DNA from 4 places in the Providencia sp. PROV004 genome. Region 1 is predicted to be linked to each of the others. Evidence: predicted binding sites of a transcription regulator. Region 1 holds the regulator's gene; each other region holds the start of a gene.

What was found. The regulator CRP, encoded in region 1, controls carbon source genes, mostly activating them, when cyclic AMP is high. The targets are predictions, from matches to a motif close to ATGTGANNNNNNTCACAT.
Region 2: a site for CRP is predicted at 3,131-3,148, ahead of gntK (gluconokinase). Genes of this name have one in related genera too.
Region 3: a site for CRP is predicted at 1,860-1,877, ahead of deoC (deoxyribose-phosphate aldolase). Genes of this name have one in related genera too.
Region 4: a site for CRP is predicted at 2,555-2,572, ahead of rbsD (D-ribose pyranase). Genes of this name have one in related genera too.

The regions. Positions count from the first base shown of each region.
Region 1 is NZ_CP042859.1:341,958-347,174, reverse strand. Features, by position in the region: gene FVA69_RS01535 (phosphoribulokinase) at 1-432, shown strand, start outside; gene FVA69_RS01530 (OsmC family protein) at 523-924, opposite strand; gene crp (cAMP-activated global transcriptional regulator CRP) at 1,281-1,913, shown strand; gene FVA69_RS01520 (hypothetical protein) at 2,053-3,030, shown strand; gene FVA69_RS01515 (hypothetical protein) at 3,198-4,574, shown strand; gene FVA69_RS01510 (aspartate aminotransferase family protein) at 4,631-5,217, opposite strand, start outside.
Region 2 is NZ_CP042859.1:475,197-480,413, reverse strand. Features, by position in the region: gene FVA69_RS02100 (ATP-binding cassette domain-containing protein) at 1-960, shown strand, start outside; gene gntU (gluconate transporter) at 1,047-2,402, opposite strand; gene gntK (gluconokinase) at 2,402-2,941, opposite strand; gene gntR (gluconate operon transcriptional repressor GntR) at 3,372-4,367, opposite strand; gene FVA69_RS02080 (ABC transporter substrate-binding protein) at 4,568-5,217, shown strand, end outside.
Region 3 is NZ_CP042859.1:554,166-559,382, reverse strand. Features, by position in the region: gene fucP (L-fucose:H+ symporter permease) at 1-811, opposite strand, end outside; gene rbsK (ribokinase) at 920-1,849, opposite strand; gene deoC (deoxyribose-phosphate aldolase) at 2,018-2,686, shown strand; gene deoR (DNA-binding transcriptional repressor DeoR) at 2,742-3,521, shown strand; gene rnz (ribonuclease Z) at 3,564-4,478, opposite strand; gene FVA69_RS02320 (inverse autotransporter beta domain-containing protein) at 4,714-5,217, shown strand, end outside.
Region 4 is NZ_CP042859.1:49,472-54,688, forward strand. Features, by position in the region: gene viaA (ATPase RavA stimulator ViaA) at 1-856, opposite strand, end outside; gene ravA (ATPase RavA) at 859-2,376, opposite strand; gene rbsD (D-ribose pyranase) at 2,659-3,078, shown strand; gene rbsA (ribose ABC transporter ATP-binding protein RbsA) at 3,086-4,600, shown strand; gene rbsC (ribose ABC transporter permease) at 4,597-5,217, shown strand, end outside.

The DNA.
Region 1 (5,217 bases):
GTTGATTTACTTGTCGGTGTTGTCCCTATAGTCAACCTAGAATGGATCCAAAAATTAATCCGTGATACGACAGAGCGAGGGCACTCCCGTGAAGCCGTTATGGACTCTGTCGTGCGTTCTATGGGCGACTATATTAATTACATCACGCCACAATTTTCTCGCACTCACATCAATTTTCAACGCGTTCCAACGGTAGACACCTCTAACCCATTTTCGGCTAAAGCTATTCCATCACAAGATGAAAGCTTTATTGTGATCCGCTTTCGTGGGCTAGAGCAAATTGATTTCCCCTATTTGCTATCAATGATATCTGGCTCTTTCATTTCTGCAATGAATACAATTGTCGTCCCCGGAGGAAAACTAGGTTTAGCCATGGAATTAATTATGGCGCCAATAGTCGAAAAACTAATTAATCAAAAGGACAACAATTAAATTATTTTTTGATTAATAAATAAGATGCTTATCATTAATTAAGGTAAGCATCTTTTAATTCAAATATACCAATAAAAATTAAATTTATTTTTAGTTTTTTATTTCAAAGCTGTGTGTGACTTCAACGGTTTTCTCTAACATCAATGCGACTGAACAATATTTTTCAGCAGAAAGTTGAACGGCTCGTTCGACCGCTTTTTCCGTTAATTCATTCCCTGTTACAATAAAATGTAAATGGATTTTCACAAAATAACGAGGGGCTTCTTCGCGACGCTGTGAGGTTAATTTCACCTCACAATCCGTAATATCATAGCGGCCCTTTTGTAGAATCGAAACGACATCAATCGCGCTGCAACCACCCGCAGCCATTAGCACCATTTCCATTGGGCTTGGGGCGTTATCACCTGCATTGCCGTCCATCATCACTTGGTGCCCAGACGCAGACTCCCCTAGAAAAGAAAGTCCTTCAACCCACTTAACTCTTGCTTCCATTATATTTCCCCTTGAAATGAAATCGGTTTAAAGGCTACATTGTTCCATAGATACAATGAATGTTATATCAACTTTATTTGGCTGAAGCGATACAGGGAAGACTTTCTTTATTGGATATGCTACAAACAATACTTAGTTGATAGGATTAAGATCAAAACTCAACGGTTTAATTGATCATATTATAGTGTTGATATCAATTTGCGTTACCCAAAGCAATCAAAAACGCTGAAGCAATCAGCTGTTAGATTATTTAAAGGTATATAAGGCAAATTAATATGCTAAGCTAGTGACTTTAAAGCCAGCCTTTCTAGTATGTTTTTCTGAATGGCTGCAATAACATACAGAGGATAACGCTAATGGTTCTCGGCAAGCCACAAACAGACCCTACTCTTGAATGGTTTTTGTCACACTGCCATATTCATAAATATCCATCCAAGAGCACTCTTATCCATCAGGGTGAGAAAGCAGAAACCCTTTACTATATCGTTAAAGGTTCGGTGGCTGTTTTAATTAAAGATGAAGAAGGCAAAGAAATGATCCTCTCTTACCTGAATCAGGGGGATTTCATTGGTGAGCTTGGGTTATTTGAAGAAGGGCAAGAACGTACTGCGTGGGTTAGAGCCAAAATAGCCTGCGAAGTTGCTGAAATTTCTTACAAAAAATTCCGTCAATTAATTCAGGTAAACCCTGATATTTTAATGCGCCTTTCTGCGCAAATGGCTAGTCGCTTACAAACAACATCTGAGAAAGTCGGTAACCTCGCATTCTTAGACGTTACAGGCCGTATTGCTCAAACGCTATTAAACTTAGCTAAACAACCTGATGCAATGACACACCCAGACGGTATGCAAATCAAAATTACTCGTCAGGAAATAGGCCAAATCGTGGGTTGTTCCCGTGAAACAGTCGGCCGTATTCTAAAAATGTTAGAAGACCAAAACCTGATCTCTGCACATGGTAAAACCATTGTTGTTTACGGTACTCGTTAATTAACCTTTCAGCCTGGCCACCTTTGGCTGGGCTATTTATTTATCATATTAAATTCTAATAAAATCGCTTCTTTATATTCTCTTTATCACTTCCCCTTATAGAATAATAATTATTATCTTATTAATTAGGGAAATATTTATGACCATTACATTAGGCTATTTATCGGGTAATCCGACGATTTTCAAAAAAATCATTAATTCCGATGATTTCATCAAAAAAATTTTTACGATTACCTCTTCACTGAAAAAAAGTCCACTTGATACGAATAACCAGCTAAAACCAACTCGTACCTGTAGCACTGAGAGTATTGATTCCGCCTATGAGAGCGACTTAGAAGAAACCAATAATATTAAGTGTTTAAGCACTGGTGAATTTTACGAAAAAGTCAATCAATTGAAAATTAAGCTATACGGAAAATATTCATCTACTTTTCTTTCTGAGCAAAGTACAGACTCATTAATAAAAGAAAATAGAGTTATTCTTGACCAATACAAAGAACTCCCCAAAAAAAATGCTGAATATGCTGATTTTTTATATCGCGATATTAGAATCCCTGGCATTAACAATAAAAGTCTACAAGAAAAAAAAGAGATTATAAAAAAATTTGTATTACCTAAACCTCTAACTAATAAAAATGGTTCAATGCTTCCTTTAAAAAAACAAATCATTCAAGAGTCTATTCGTCATATCACACTACCTTCCGTGGGTATAAAATATAAAACAGAAAGCAAATTTAATAAGAAATTAGTTTATATACATTACAAAATTTGTGAAGAAAATCGGCCTAATCAAAGAATCACCTCTTTGCCAAAAACCACTTTTGAGTTCAAGGGAAATATACCGCAAACAAAGTCATCATTACTAAGAGCACAACGAATAAAAGAACATTATAATTTATCGAGTAAAATTACCACACAGAAAACCAGCCTTAGCAAAGATAACTTAGCAAAAAATAAAATTTTAGTTAATAGTTCTGATTTATTAAAAATAATAGAAAAAGAATACCAATTTACCCAAGAAATGAATAACCATATAAAAATAATCGCTGAAATAGACGCCCAAATGAAGACTAACTCTCAATTACTAGCACTTTACAAGTCACCAATAATAAAATAAGTAAAATCGACTTATTATTCAATCAATTAAAATATTTGCATTGGCTAGAACAAATCCAAACACAAATATCACACACATGTAAATAAATAATCATAAACATCGATTTATTATATTAACTAACCTAAAAACAACCCAAAATAGCATTAATTGATAATTAAGGATCTCTCATGCACATAGACACCATCAATAGAAATGTAAGCAATCCCATCTTTAAAAAAAACATAGCATTAGAAATAGCGGAAAATTATTTCCCAATAATTAAGAAAATACGTAATACTAGATTGAATAATTTCATTCATTTATTTAGTTTTAACAAAAAAAACAAAGTAAATATGGATTCAAAGTTTTACTTAGAGTTAAAAAAAATAGAAACCAAAAAAAATGAGAATAACTCACGATTAAAAGTCGAATTAAATCAAAATAAAATAATATCATTAGAAAATGAACTACTTAAAAAGTCGTTTGAAATATCCCCAACAGTAAAAAACACTAAAGATGAAATTAATAGAAAAATAAGTAACGCATTAAAAATAGACAAGCCCTATGTAGAAGAATTAGTCAACAATAAAATAATTAAAGAACAGAATGACCTAATAGACCATTACACATACCATATTAAAAATATAGAATTAATTGAAACTAAAGAACAATTAAAAAATGATATATACAAATTAAAATTAGAGATAAAAAACGAGTCAAAAATAAGAGGGATTTATTATCTTGAAAAAAAACATGAAATATTAGAGTCATCATATAAAGAGATAGAAAATACATTTGGGGTGGAAGACCAAAATGAAAATTTAAAATCATTAATTAATTTACAATTAATCATTAAAAATTTATTAATTAAAGAATTAGATGATATTAAAAACAAAATTCATAATATAACGTTAAATAACTATAATAAAAAATCCATTAACCCCAAAAAAAGTCAAATATCGAAAAAATTAATGGAAGAAAAAAACAGCGTAACCCCAGAAGAGTCAATAATTAAAAAAAATTTAATTATCTGTGATGAAGATGGTACCCCTATTTATCATGATGAGGACCATAACTTTGATTTTGATGACGAATTAACTTTTTTAGCGAAGCCCGAAACCAATGAAATGGAAGATTCGTCATTAGTTAAAACACTAAGACTCGAAAATAGAGAATTAAAAAACTCGCTAGAGGAGTTAAGCAATAACTATTTCACTCTGCTTGATAAATTCCATCATAGGTCACACGAATACATTCTAAATACAATAACTCTTACTGACGTACCTCTAGATGATTTATCTACAAATGAAGAAACTATCGTCAAGCAGCCAAGTGAAATTAAACAAAAAACAATAGATAGTAAAGAGAACGTCACGGCAAAAAATACACAGAACAATCGTAGTTTAATGCAGAAAAAAACAGTTGTGAATTATTCACATTCCCATAACAGTCAATGTCTGGCTGCTGGCATCACCATATCCAGCACACCAGAACAATTGCAACAAAAACAAATAGAATTAAAAGCGAAAAATACAATAAAAATATCTGGCCGAAATAGAACGTAATATTAACGATACAAGTTGCAGAGACAGAAATGCCTCTGCAACTTTTCAATAAACCACTAATTCAATAACTTACCAATCGCCGTTTCTAATTTCGCCATGCCGCTATTAATTTCTTCCTCGGAAATAATCAGTGAAGGCGTAAAACGTAAAACATTGGTGCCGGCATTGAGCATCATCAGACCTTCTACTGCACTGGCTTGCAGGATATCTTTCGAGCGATCCAATAGTTTGCCATCTAATTCAGCGCCAATTAATAACCCCATTCCTCTGATCTCAGAGAAAATGTGATATTTATCATTCAGTTTATTTAAATGAGCGACAAATAATTCACGACGCTTTTCGACACCATTTAATACTTCCTCAGTATTAATAATATCAAACGCCGCATTACCAACTGCACACGCTAAGGGATTGCCACCATAGGTGGTACCGTGCGCACCCACTTCCATGGTTTTTGCCACTTCTTCAGTGGTGATCATTGCACTAATAGGGAAACCGCCACCCAATGCTTTTGCCGTGGTTAAAATATCAGGCACAATATTGTAATGCATATAAGAAAATAATTTACCTGTACGGCCCATACCGCTTTGTACTTCATCAAAAATCAACAAGGCATTATTTTCATCACACAGCTTACGAACTC
Region 2 (5,217 bases), 130 kb from region 1:
ATTATCAAAGTAAATACGTTTTTATCCATGATAGTAATGTACATAGCCAGCTATTTGGCTATCGGTGAAGGGAGTTTAAGCTTAGCTTCCGTAATTGCCGTAATGATCATTAATGGTCGACTTTCTGGTGCAATCACAAGTGCGATTAATCGCATATTTATAGTAAAAACGCACCTATTTCATATCAAATCCAGTATTGATCAGTTAAAAAACAATCCGATTATTCATTTCAAAGTAGATGGCATAACAACAGATTCAATAACACATTTTAGTGCAAAAAATCTTAGCGTTAGTATTCATGGTAAAACGATTATTAACCAGCTCAATATTGAAGCCAAACCCGGTGATGTCATCGGTATTACGGGCATTTCAGGAGTAGGAAAGACATCATTAATGAAAGCCTTATGTGGAACTTCAGAATACTCATCAGGGGATATTACAATCAATGGTATTGGTATCGATGAAATTTCCCAACCCTTTCTAACCGAAAAAATTGCCTACCATAATGGTATTTCAGCATTCATTCATGGCAGCATTCGTGACAATTTTAATTTTTACGGTGTATTCGATAGCAGTATCATTGTTCGACTAACCAAATTATGTTGCCCGAATTTACTGATAAGTAAAGAAACATTAGACGATACACTCGTCACTGACATCGCCGCCTCTACCGGGGAAAAACAAAAGTTACAGCTCGTCCTTGCTCTATTAAAACAACCTGACATGCTATTTTTAGATGAATCAACATCATTTATGGCAACCTCTGATGCACTCTCATTCTTACAATTAATGAAACAAGAGTTTAAATTAAACAAATCAATTATTTTCTTTTCTACTCACGACTTAGGGTTAGCCTCATTTTTTACAGCACATATTGAATTATCATCGGGTCACGCTAAACGCATTAACTCCCCACAGCATCACAATGAAATTGTTATTCCTAAAATTAGCTTGAGCTAATAAAGCAAAACGCCCACTTAATTGTGGGCGCTTTGCTTAAGTTTTCATTCAATGAATTTAACTTTGGTGTGTTTTTATGAACCGTATTACAAGAACATAAAGAACACCATACCAACAATTGCCCCTGTCGTGCCAAGAATAGTTTCCATTACCGTCCATGTTTTTAACGTTTGTGCTTCTGTCGCACCCGTAAACTTGCCATATAGCCAGAAACCAGAGTCATTCACATGGCTTAAGATCAATGAACCGCCAGAGATACAAATCGCTAAAGCCGCCAGCTGTGCTCCTGAGTAACCTAACTCACTGATAACTGGGAGTACTAAGCCTACTGCAGTTAAACATGCAACCGTTGCAGAGCCTTGAATAACACGTACTGCTCCTGCTAATACAAAGCAAGCAACCGCAATCGGTAAACCAGCACCAATTAAAGAATCACCTAGCGCAGGGCCAACACCTGAATCCACTAAAATTTGTTTAAATACGCCACCAGCACCCGTTACCAGTAAAATGATCCCAGCGGGTTGAATCGCTGCAGAACAAATCGCCATGACTTTTTCTTTATCCATACCATAACGGAAACCTAGGCCATAAATCGCCAGTAAACACGCTAACAGTAATGCGGTGAAAGGGTGACCGATAAACTCTAACCAATGCTCAAGCGTGGTTCCTTTTTCAACTAAATGTGTTCCGATGGTTTTTAAACCCACTAATACCAATGGGAAAAGCACTAAACACAAGCTAAATCCAAAGCTTGGCATTCTGCCATGTTCTGTATTTGGCGCTTGATAATCCGCTGGAATATCAATATGAACAAAGTTACTGATAAATTTACCAAATAAAGGTCCCGCTAAAATCATGCCAGGGATAGCAGCACATAGCCCAATTAAAATCATCCAGCCATAGTCTGCACCCATTTGTGATGCAACCAACATTGGTGTTGGCCCCGGTAATAAGAACGCAGCCGCAGCGGCAACCCCTGCAAATAATGGGATAGCAAGGCGAACAACGTTATGGCCAGTGCGGTTCGCTACCGCAAACACCACACCGATTAACAAAACAATCGCCACATCAAAGAAGAGTGGTAGAGCACAAATCAACCCTGCGACACCCACTGCATAATGCGCATTTTTTTCACCAAACAGATTCAGTAGCTTATTCGCAATCTGATCTAAAGCACCTGTTTCATGCAGAATTTTACCGAACATTGCTCCGAGAGCGACTACGATAGCAAGGAATCCTAAGGTTCCCGCCATTCCTTTTTGCATGGTTTCAGTGATCTGTTGTACTGGCATACCTGAAAACAAACCCGCACCAATAGAAACGATCATGAGCGCGACAAATGCGTGTAAACGAGCATACATCACTAAAAAGAGCAGTAAAACGACCGAGCCAACCGCCGTCAGCACGAGCGTTAACGTGCTTAATGTTTCTGGGGTATTCATTAGTTATCTCCAGCGACAATCTTACGAATAGTAGAACACGTATTTTCAATCACGTTTTCTAAGGATGGGCGAATATCAACAACCTGCACATCAGGTTCATCCGCGCCAGGTTCTTGCAAGGCATCAAATTGCGATTTCAGCATTTCAGGTTTAAAGAAATGCCCTTTACGTGCTTTCAATCTTTCTTCAATAACAACCGCATCACCTTTTAGGTAAATAAAATAGAGGTTGTGGTTCCCCTCTCTTAAGATATCTCGATAGCTTTTTTTCAATGCGGAGCTCACCACCAGAGATACCCTATTTGTTCTTTGCATTGCAAAAATGGCATTGTTCAATGCAACTAACCAAGGTTTACGGTCATCATCATTTAATGCATGACCCGATGCCATTTTTAAAATATTTGATTTAGGGTGAAGAAAGTCACCATCAAGGAAGGCAGCTTGCAGTTGCTGTGCGACACCTGTGGCAACAGCAGACTTACCACTACCCGATACCCCCATTAGTACAAATGTATAGTTTTGTTTTTGGGTATCATTCATAGGAAACTCCTCAGATATTCACTATTGTCCTGGCTTTAGTTAAAAACCGGCATTTGTTACCGGTAACAAGTTACGGGTAACATTATCATCAGTGAGGATTTATTTAGCAATAAAATTGGCCAAGAAAAAAGCAGAACTGTGATAGTTATCGCAATAATATAGAGGGTGCCAAGATATGAGTTTTTAATAATTTGAAGTTCAACAAATAAAGCTATCGTAAATAATTCACACTACGGCGCGAAGTATGACGGATAAAGCTACCCGAAATAATTTGAATTAATAACTCGCATTATAGCTTGCTCTTTATCCTAAATAATTCGTGTTGTAGCTAGACGCCAATCGAGCTAACCTCTGGGAGCATACACAAGTATGTGACTAGAGTTAGCAAGTGCGGGCAACGACGCTACGGCGCGAAGTATGACGGATAAAATTAGATACTTTCGCCAGTGAGGAGACTAAACCCCACATCAAAATGCGTCTCGACAAGCTTCTTACCAGACATTCTCGCCAACAAAACTTCCGCCGCCTTGCGCCCCATTTGGTCCCTTGGCGTCAAAATACTTGCCAGTTTTGGCGTCATCACTTGCCCTACGTCATGGCCATGAAAACCTGAAATAGCAAGGTCTTGTGGGATTTGAATCCCTAGACGTTGACACTCAAAAATCGCCCCTATCGCCAAGTCATCATTGGTACAAAATAAACCGTCGGTATCTGGGTATTTAGCGCGGCAATCGTGCAGTAGTTGGGCACCTAGCGAATATGACGAGCTCGCTTGTGTCATCACATTACGAGGCTCAAGATTTGCATCGAGCATGGCCTGCTCATAACCCTTTAAACGAATAAAAGTACGCTCATCATGCCTTGCCCCTAAATACACAACTTTACGGCAGCCACGCTCAATCATCGCCTGGGTCATTTGGCGGGAAGCTTCAAAGTTATCGATACCCACTGCGATATCTAGGCAAGGTGAAACGCTATCCATAATCTCAACAACGGGGATCCCCGCAGTTTTCAGCATACGTAACGTGCGTTCAGTATGTGTTCGTTCGGCTAAAATCACACCATCAATATTATAAGAAAGTAGCGAGGTCAGCCGCTCTTCTTCTTTTTCTGCTAAATAACCATAGTGAGCGAGCATGGTTTGGTAACCATGACGGTCCGTCACTGCTTCAATTCCACGGATCACTTCGGCAAAAACTTGGTTTGTTAAAGATGGGAGCAATACCCCAATGGCATGGCTGGTTGAATTCGATAAAATATCGGGCGCCTTATTTGGAATATACCCGGAAGCCTCCACCGCCTGAGCAATTTTATCGCGCAAAGCTTCTGAAACCTGCTCTGGGTTTCGTAAAAAACGGCTCACCGTCATTTTTGTAACGCCAACTTGGTCGGCAACATCCTGCAGAGAAGGTCTTTTTTTCTTCATAAGTTCAAAGCGATATCCAATTCGTTAACGATAACTATGTTCTGCTATCTATTAATGGATAGCAATCTTTGTTACTGATTTACATCACATAAACATCGAATTTTCTGAGCACGGCAACTTTTATAGTTGACTCTCTATCATGACTCCGCTAATTTTCGCGTTATATAATTATTATTATAACGAAGCAATAAAATTAGTTTATGGCAATCAATCGTAGGCAGTTCCTTAAATCCAGTGCAGCACTGGCTATTTTTTACAGCTTGCCGAGCTTTGCACAAACTCGCCTAGCCGTCGAAGCGGCCATATTTGGAAAACTCCCAGCACCAGAAAATATTCACCGAGTCATCAGTTCAGGTCCTCCTTCCGACTTACTGATGTTCGCATTAGCTCCTGAAAAGATGGTGGGTTTCGCCTCTATTTCGCTGAAAAAAGGGCAAACCGGCCTTTTTGCACCACAATGGCTTGAGCTACCTGTTTATGGCCGCTTAGCAGGCCGTGGGAGCACCCTTTCTCTTGAGCAACTGCTGTCTTATAGCCCAGATTTGATCATTGATACCGGAAACATTGACGAAACTTATCGCTCACAAGCGGAAAAGGTCGCCAAACAAACTCATGTACCTTATTTATTAATCGCCGGCGGGTTAAAAGATTCACCTCAACAACTTACACAACTAGGTGAAATATTAGGCGTTATCCCGCAGGCTCAAACATTGAGCCAACTCGCTCAACGCTATATTAATGATGCCACTTTATTTGCCAATCAAAACCAACAAAAATCGCTGAGTTTTTACCTTGCAAGAGGAGCAAAAGGTTTAGAAACTGGCGCTAAAGGCTCAATTCATACTGAAGC
Region 3 (5,217 bases), 210 kb from region 1:
ATACTGCCACTTGCATTCCGACATATAAAAACTGGGCAATAATTCCTTTTCTAAAGCGACTATTTTTCGCTAAATATTTTAAGGTTTCTAATGCAGTAGGACGCTTATGATCTTGCGTTTCTGCCACTTTACATTTAGGAAACTTAGTAATAAGGAATAAGATCATTACCACAACCAATACCATAATCATATAACGATAAGGTTCTAGGGTATTTTCCAACATGGCTAAACGGAATTCATGGATTTGCTCCGCATTCATTCCCGCCATTTGGTTTTGTAAGCTATCCCCTTCGGAAAATACCAGATACTTGCCCAGTAAGATCCCGCCTGCGGCACCAATTGGGTAGAAGGTTTGGCTAATATTTAAACGCAATGTGGCGTATTGTTTAGGACCTATCATTGAACTATAGGTATTCGCGGCGGTTTCGAGAAAGCTTAAACCTATCGCAATGGCGAAAATAGCCGCCAAGAACATGGTATAGGTCGCCATATGAGATGCAGGGAAGAACATACTGCAACCCGCGATATACAGGATCAGCCCCACCATAATGGCATATTTATAACTGGTTTTTTTGATCACTAACGACGCCGGAATGGCGATTAAGAAATAACCACCATAGAATGCGCTTTGTACTAAAGCCGAGGCGAAGTTACTGAGTTCAAAGACACTTTTAAACTGTGTGATTAAAATATCATTTAATGCTGCGGCACATCCCCATAATGGGAACAGGCACGATAGTAGGATAAATTGGAATAGAGGTGTCTTACTCAGGTAGCCATCCGGTAACTGAGTGATGTTCTTAATGTTCATAGTAACCCTTATATTTTTATAATTTATACCCGATGAGTGGCTATGTGGCTCTGATGACCACTTAATTATTCAAAGGGTATATAGCTACGTTGGACTATTATTATTTAGCTATTCATTAGCGGTGTTGATTTGCACAAATTCATTAAATTGTTCAACACTTGGATAAGAAGATTGAGTTCCTTTCCCTGTCACACTGAAAGCCGAAAACAGAACGGCTTTTTTCAGTGCTTCTTCAATATTCCCCGTATGGACATAGTAATGCGAGAAGCAGCCGATAAAGGCATCCCCTGCACCACTGGTGTCAATCGCATTCACTTTAATTGCGGGTATATGTAACTCGCTGTCGCGAGTCATCCATAACGCCCCTTTTTCCCCTAATGTTACGATGACGTTTTTTAACCCTTTATCCAATAAAGACTGCGCAGCACGACGAATGTTATCCATCGTGTCGACTGGCATATTGGTTAAAATTTCAAGTTCCGTTTCATTAGGGACAAAGAAATCACATCGGCAGGCAAAATCGAGATCGAGCGTACGTTGTGCAGGGGCTGGGTTCAGTAACACTGGGATCCCATGTTTATTGCCAAATGAAATCGCGTGATAAACCGTTTCAAGCTGGACTTCTAATTGCAGAACGATCAACTTACATTTTTTCAGATCTTCCGCTGCACGATCGATATCTTCAGGTGATAAAAATTTATTCGCCCCTTTGACGATCAAAATACTGTTTGATGAATTTTGATTAACAAAAATAGGTGCGACGCCACTTGAGGTACAAGGCACTTTTTCCACATAACGAGTGTTAATACCGTAAGACTCCAAGTTACGGATCGTATTATCCGCAAAAATGTCATCCCCCACTTTGGTTAACATGATCACTTTTGAATTCAACTTAGCAGCAGCAACCGCTTGGTTCGCACCTTTACCACCGCAACCAATTTTGAAAGCTGGCGCTTCTAAAGTTTCGCCTTCTTTTGGCATTTGATCGATGTAAGTGATCAAATCAACCATGTTTGAACCAATAACTGCTATGTCCATAATGTCCCTCGTGTTAAATAAATCACATAATGATATGATAGTAACATTATCATGTTGCAAAAATATCATTTGTGATTAGGATCTCGAATAACGAATGATCAAGTGTTATATCTACCACATTTCCTCATTCTTTGTTGTCTATCCCACATTTATATAGGAAAGTTGAAAATGCAAGACTTAGCAAAATATATTGATCACACTTTACTTGCTGCTAATGCCACTGTTAGTGATATTAAAACATTATGTGCCGAAGCGGCAGAACACCATTTTGCATCGGTGTGCGTAAACACAGGTTATGTTCCTTTAGCCAGCGAGCTTTTAAAAAACAGCGACGTTAAAGTTTGCTGTGTGGTAGGCTTTCCATTAGGCGCTTGCTTAACGGAAGCGAAAGCGTTTGAAGCAGCAGAAGCCGTGCGTCGTGGTGCTGATGAAGTGGATATGGTTATCAACATTGGCATGCTCAAAAGTGGCGACTTAGACTTTGTTCGCAAAGACATTGAAGCGGTATTTGCTGCCTGTGGTAAAGCAACATTAAAAGTTATTTTAGAAAATTGCCTGTTAACTGATGAAGAAATTACTCAAGTTTGTGAAATTTGCCGCACAATTAAAGTCGGTTTTGTGAAAACTTCAACAGGTTTCAGTACAATGGGCGCAACAGAACACCACGTGGCACTGATGCGTAAAGTGGTTGGCGATGAAGTCGGTGTAAAAGCCTCCGGTGGTGTGCGTGACCGTGAAACCGCAATTAAAATGATTGAAGCGGGTGCAAACCGTGTCGGTGCAAGTGCAAGCGTTGCCATTGTCACAGGCAATAACACCAAACCAAGTGACTATTAAGTGATGGGGCGCGGTCTAACCGCGCCAATTTTGTGTATTGAAAAAGGATTGTAGGGTGATAGAAACTAAACAAAAAGAACGCCTTCGCCGTTTAAGTGAATGTTTAAAACGCTCAGGACGCATTCATCTTAAAGAAGCTGCTAGAATACTCGAAGTTTCAGAGATGACTATTCGTCGAGACCTGAGCGCAGATACGGAAGGCCCCATCCCCATGTCACTCCTCGGTGGCTACATAGTTTCTGTTACTCAACCTGCTAATTTACTGACCCAAGAAGCACAAGCCGACATTTTCACCCCCGATCAAACGGAAGAATTATATATCCCAAACCTTGCCGCTAGCATGGTGACAGAAGATGATGTGATCTTCTTTGATAATGGCATTGAAATGGCCACCTTGATTTCACTCATCCCAGAAGAAATTAATTTCACCGGTATTTGTTACTCACATAACGTTTTCCTCGCCCTTAGCCAGAAAAAAAATGCCACTGCGCTATTATGTGGCGGGGAATATCGCCCTAAAAGTGATTCTTTTTACAACCCATCACTCCCCTCATTACTTGATTCAATCAACCCGAAAAAAGCCTTTATTTCAGCAGCTGGTGTGCATGGGAATTTTGGCGTAACTTGCTATAATCTCGATGATTTACCCATGAAGAAAAAAGCGATGGAAAAATCTATCCGTAAGATTTTACTCGCCCCTTATAACCTGTTTGATGAAGTCGCGACCGCCAATATGGGGGAATTATCACAATTTGATGTGATAGTCACAAATAGGCAACTTTCTGATGAATATGAGACATATTGTCGTAATGGCTTTGTGAAAGTAATTTATTAAAATCATCAATAGATTAAGCGGACAATATCTTGCCCGCTTACATTAGATCTTCACTGTCAAATAGTCTTCTGCGATTTCGCTCGCGGGGAACACAGCTTGGCATTCCGCGAGTAACTTTGGGATATCCTCACTCGTATAACGACCACTCAAGTGAGTGGCAATAAACCGTTTAACCCCTGCCGCACGAGCTAGCTCAGCCGCCTGTACCGTAGTCGAGTGCCCTCTTTCATTGGCTTTTTGTGCAAACTCCGCTTCTAGGGTCGTTTCATGGATCATCACATCGGCATTTCTCGCAAGTTCCAGCGCTTGCTCTGTCGGTTGCGTATCGCCAAAAATCGCAATAATCTTTCCGGGGATCGGTTCACCGAGGTAATCAGCTCCATTCACTGTTCGTCCATCATCAAGAACTATCGTTTCCCCCGCTTTAAGCGCTTGCATCCAAGGGCCACGAGGAATATTGTCATTAGCTAATTTCACTGCATCTAATGCGCCACGTTTCGGATGTTCTTCAATACGATAGCCATAACACTCAACACGATGGTCAAGGGCATAGGCCGTCACAATCAGTTCTCCATCGTCAAATAATTGGCCAGCTTCGATTTCCACTATCTCCAGTGGATATGTCATATAAGACACGCTCACGGTGAGTACCGTTTCAATAACCTGTTTTAACCCTTTCGGTCCATAAACAATCAATGGGTCTGTTGCTCCCCCCATTGAGCGGCTGCATAACAACCCGGGTAAACCAAAAATATGGTCTCCATGCAAATGAGTAATAAAAATTTTTTCAATTTTTGGTGTTTTAAATGGGCTATTTAAAATGCGATGCTGTGTCCCTTCACCACAATCAAATAACCAGTAGCTTTTACGGATACCGACTAAATTTAATATCATACTGGTGACATTACGCTCTTTTGTCGGCACGCCAGCACTAGTTCCTAGAAATGTTAATTCCATAATACCTCATCTAATCTTTTGTTTTTATTATGGTAAGATTTTTTCCCATTGAAAATTTCTTTATTTTATTCGTCTATTATTCAATATGTTCCAATTATAAATAAAAATCGGCTATTCCTAATTTCTTCCAATATACAAATCCCTTTTCTGTATTAGTCCAATTAATTCCCAAGTGTTTTTTACACCGCATATTCCACAATACTAAAAGTGAATATCTAATCTAGGAATATATTTAATGCTTTGCTCTAAAAAGAAATTTCCGGCACCTTTGGCCTTATTGGTGGCGACCGGCTCATTAGCTATTATGTCAACATTGCCCAGCGATGCAAAAATGCTAACACCGGATGAACTCCCGCTTTTAGGGAGTCCTATCCCAAAACTAGAAAGTAACGATGGTGAACGTAACTTAGCGCAATACAGTAAAACAGCCGCAACATGGCTTGTAGAACAAAAAAATAGCCATGAAATCTCACAAATGGCGCAAAGTTATCTCAGTAATCAAGCAGCTAACGCCGCAATAGAGGAAATCACTCATTGGCTCTCAAAAGCGGGTAATGTGAAAGTCAGCCTGAATTTTGATAAGCAACTATCGCTTAAAAACAGTCATTTTGATTGGCTCATCCCTTGGTATCAACAAGCTAATATGTTGTTATTTACCCAGCACAGTATTCACAATACAGATGGCCGGTTGCAAAGCAATAATGGGATTGGTTTGCGTCATTTCAACGAGCAGAGCACC
Region 4 (5,217 bases), 290 kb from region 1:
TTCGATAGAACTCAAATTCAATATCTTCAAGACCTAACATAGCGAGTTCTGCAGGTAATAACCGTAAAATATCGTCACTTTGATTTAAGCCATTAACTTGCTCAGGAACAGTTTCAGGCACTTTTTCCATGATAGTCATCGGTTCTAGCACCACGCTATCATCAGGGATTGCTTGTGCAGTTTGGCTACGGCCTAATAATTGTGCTATTTTTTCTAATTCAGGCTGCTGACGTAAAAATTCACTGTATCGGCTTAATAATTGGTCATTATAAGCGGAAGTCATGTTCACACCTTTGGTTAAATCCCACAACCGGCCTGCAGCACGTTCATTTTCACCTAAGATATCCTCTAAATTGCCACTTAGTGCTAATCGGCGCTGTAGTTCCGCCAGCAATTGTTCTTTTTCTTGTTCTAACATTTCTTTATGTAGAGTCGTCACTTGTAAAATTAAACTGACTCGCCATTTTTGTACAAACAGTGATTGCCTTGCACTGCGATTTTCTATTTTCCCGCTCTGTAACTGATGTGCTTCACGGTAAAAAGGAGAATCCAGTTGGTGAAGTTTTGCTATGACACTTGGTAATTGGATAAAAAAGGCGTCTGTCGATATGCCAAGAGATTGACGATAAAGTTCAAACTCTTCTGAAAGTTGAGCAGGAACAAGCGCATCTTGCATACGCTGTTTGAGATCTTTTTTCCAACCGGATAAATCTTTTAGTAACGCTTTTTTTAATCTAGGGTGTTTTTCAAAAAAGACCGCCAATTGAGGGGTTGCTAACAAAGAGATAATTATCTCCTCGATTAATTGACCTTCATTAACCGAAAGCAGCATTTCTAGTGTGGCTAAACTCATCATCGTTATTCAGCCACTTTACCCGTGATTTGGTTACGTAATTGGCTTAGTTTTTCCGTGAGTTTCATGAAGCTTTGTTCAATATCTGCAAGCCAGTGTGATTCAATAAATAAGTTGGGCTGCTGTTTTTCAAACTGATAGCGTGCGGCTTGAATTTCTCCTTGAATTTTATCTAGCTTGTCTAGCCATTCTTGATTATTTGTATTTGGCGTGAGTGATGAGGCTTTATCTTGAATATATAAAGTAGATGATTGATGACTTATATCTAATAACTGTATCTGGTTTAAATTATTCACCTCAGCGGCAATGTCTTGTGCAAAACCAATCCCATTTAGGTGAGCGGATAATGTCGTTCCTTTATTTAAAAACGTTATCAGGGATTTTTTATCAGTAGTTACAAAAGTCACTTTCATATTATGTAGTTGCAGTGGACGATGTAAAAATAGGGTAATTCGACCATCACTGATATTTTCGGGCAATACATATGACGCTTTACGAGCAAACATCGCATTGTTTTTATTGACTTTAAATGCATCTTGGTTGTTTTGGTCTTGGGTCGATGACATCCATTGCTGATAAGTCTGCTCTATTTCTCGAGTCAACTTTCGCTGCTGCCAGCCATCTTCTTGTAATAATGACTGTAATAGTTGTGGTAACGCATTCATAGATTGCATGTCATGCCAGAGGCAATCTTTTAATAACACAAGATCTAGAGGAGATACACTATTACGACCATTAAAGAAAGCACTTGCTTGTAATAAATAAACCGCTTTCTTCCAGCGCCTATCTGAAACATAAACCCGTTTGTCTGTTGCATCTAGTTGCTGACGTAATTGGTAAATTAATTCAAAACAGTGATCGGGTAGCGTAATTTTGGGTATTTCTTGTTGCCACTGTTGGTATTCTTCATCGCTGATTTTTAAATGTTCCGGCATTTGAGATTCATTCAGTGATGATTTTCCTGTTAATAGTGCGCGAAAATTTTGTTTTTCTTGCACTTTATCCAGCCAAATACGTACTAGCATTCTGTCGAATAGCGCTTCAAGGCTATTATCTGCATCAGGCAATTCATTGGATGCCGTTACTAATAACCGCATCGGGATAGATTTTTCTTCATCACCATTACGGAACTTGCGCTCATTTACCGCGGTTAATAAAGTATTTAAGATGGCAGGGCCTGCTTTCCATATCTCATCAAGGAATACGACTTCAGCGTCAGGTAAATAACCTTTAGTTAAACGTTCATATCGCCCTTCATCTTTTAACGCTTGTATTGAAAGAGGGCCAAAGATTTCTTCGGGTGTTGAAAATCGTGTCATTAAGTACTCAAAAGCATTCGCATGACGAAAAGCATATTTCATTCTTCGGGCAATTAAGCTTTTGGCAATACCCGGAGGGCCTAATAGAAATACGCTTTCGCCGCTTAATGTGGCTAATAAGCACAAACGAATAGCCTGCTGGCGTTCATATAAACCGCTTTCAAGGTAATTGCTTAGTTGGGCAATTCGTTCAGCAAGCTGCATTATTCATTCCTTTTATTAATAGAGGTGTTGATATCAAAACTATCAATTTCTTTTATTACATACTGCGACCTATTTTTCCATTTTTCTTTGACATGCCCCAATAAATAAGAAAAAACGATTCAGCTACAAGTGATTCAATAAGTTATTGTTTTTAAGTATTTCTAATGCGAACGAAACGTTTCGATATTGATCACAAATATCAACCATCAATATTGAGTTGTGACTTATCTTTACTATGATTACATGAGCGAAACGTTTCGCTTACTAGAATGGCGGTGAAAAATGAAAAAGGGTGTTTTACTTAATGCCAACGTTACCTCTGTAATTGCCAAGTTAGGTCATACGGACCAAATAACGCTTGCTGATGCAGGTTTGCCTATTTCTCAAGGAACGGAGCGTATTGATTTAGCCATTACTCAAGGCTTACCCGATTTCATGTCAGTTTTAAGTGTCATTACTCAAGAGATGCAAGTCGAAAAAGCCATTCTAGCTGAGGAAATCAGTACCATTAACCCACAAATGGAAGACGCTATTTTAGCTCACTTACAACAGTTAGAAGTCACCCAAAATAATACGATTGAAATTATTTATTGCAGCCATGAACGTTTTAAACAGCTGACTCATGACAGTAAAGCGGTGATCCGTACCGGAGAATGTTCACCGTTCGCTAACATTATTCTTTGTTCTGGTGTGACTTTCTGAGGTGATTATGCAACCTTTATTAGAACTTATCGGGATCGATAAATCATTTCCAGGGGTAAAGGCCCTCAGTGGTGCGACATTAAATGTCTACCCAGGAAAAGTCATGGCGCTGGTGGGGGAAAATGGGGCTGGCAAATCAACCATGATGAAAGTGCTGACGGGTATTTATAAAAAAGATGCTGGTCAAATCCGCTATTTAGGTAAAGAAGTCGCATTCAATGGCCCTAAAAGCTCCCAAGAAGCAGGAATAGGGATTATCCACCAAGAACTTAATTTAATACCTGAATTAACCATCGCAGAGAATATTTTTCTTGGTCGAGAGTATGTTAATGCGTTTGGCAAAATTGACTGGAAAAAAATGTTCAGTGAGTCTGACAAACTGCTTAAACGGCTTAACCTTGATTATGATAGCCATCAAACTATTGCGGAGCTTTCTATCGGCGAACAACAAATGGTGGAAATCGCTAAAGTCCTGAGCTTTCAATCACAAGTCATTATTATGGATGAACCCACAGATGCGCTAACCGACACAGAAACAGAATCCTTATTTAGAGTTATCGAAGACTTAAAAGCTCAAGGCTGCGGTATTGTTTATATTTCCCATCGTTTAAAAGAAATTTTTGAAATTTGCGACGATGTAACGGTGTTTCGCGATGGCCAGTTTATTGGTGAGAAACCCGTGAGTGAATTAGAAGAAGAAAAACTCATTGAAATGATGGTTGGTCGTAAACTTGAAGACCAGTATCCAAGAGTTGAGGTAGAAACCGGAAATATTAGGCTGCAACTTGAAGGCGTATCTGGGCCTGGTGTAACAAATGCCAACTTTACCCTGAGGAGCGGGGAAATTTTAGGTGTATCGGGTTTGATGGGCGCGGGGCGTACAGAGTTGATGAAAATCATCTACGGCGCGGCGACAAAAAAATCGGGCACGATAAAACTGGAAGGCAAACTCGTAACACTGAAAACACCACAAGACGGGCTGAATAATGGCATTGTTTATATTTCAGAAGACCGTAAACGTGATGGATTAGTATTAGGTATGTCAGTGAAAGAAAATATGTCATTGACAGCATTACGTTATTTCAGTCGTGCGGGAGGAAGCCTTAAGCATGGGGAAGAACAGCAAACCGTTAGCGATTTCATTCGGTTATTCAATATTAAAACCCCGTCAATGGACCAAATAATTGGCAATCTTTCAGGTGGTAATCAGCAAAAAGTGGCCATTGCGCGCGGCTTGATGACAAGACCAAAAGTACTGATCCTTGATGAACCAACTCGCGGTGTAGACGTTGGTGCTAAAAAAGAAATCTATCAATTAATTAACCAATTTAAAAAAGAAGGGCTGAGTATCATTTTAGTTTCTTCAGAAATGCCTGAAGTAATAGGAATGAGTGACCGCATTTTGGTGATGCACGAAGGTCATATCAGTGGTGAATTTTCAGCCAAAGACGCGACGCAGGAAGCCTTAATGGCAGCCGCCGTGGGTAAAAATTATGGCTCAGTTCAGGAGTTATCAGTATGAGTTCAACTACCGCATCATCAAAACGTTGGTTCAGCAAAGCATGGCTGATGGAGCAAAAATCATTAATCGCACTATTAGTTTTGATTGCCATCGTATCAACATTAAGCCCGAATTTTTTTACAGTTAATAACCTATTCAATATCCTACAACAAACCTCCGTTAATGCCATTATGGCCGTTGGAATGACATTAGTTATCTTAACGTCTGGAATTGACCTCTCTGTTGGGTCCTTATTAGCCTTAACGGGAGCAGTTGCAGCCTCAATGGTTGGGGCTGAAGTTAACGCATTAGTGGCTGTTGCGGGAGCACTAGCACTCGGTGCCGCTATCGGTGCATGTACAGGAGTGATTGTTGCAAAAGGAAAAGTCCAAGCTTTCATTGCGACTTTAGTCATGATGCTACTGCTGCGCGGTGTGACACGAGTTTACACAGACGGCAGCCCTATCAATACAGGATTTAGTGATAACGCAGACTTATTTGGTTGGTTTGGTATTGGCCGCCCATTTGGTATTCCTACCCCAGTCTGGTTAATGATCATCGTTTTTGCTGCGGCATGGTATATGTTGCACCATACTCGCCTTGGTCGTTACATCTACGCACTTGGTGGGAATGAAGCG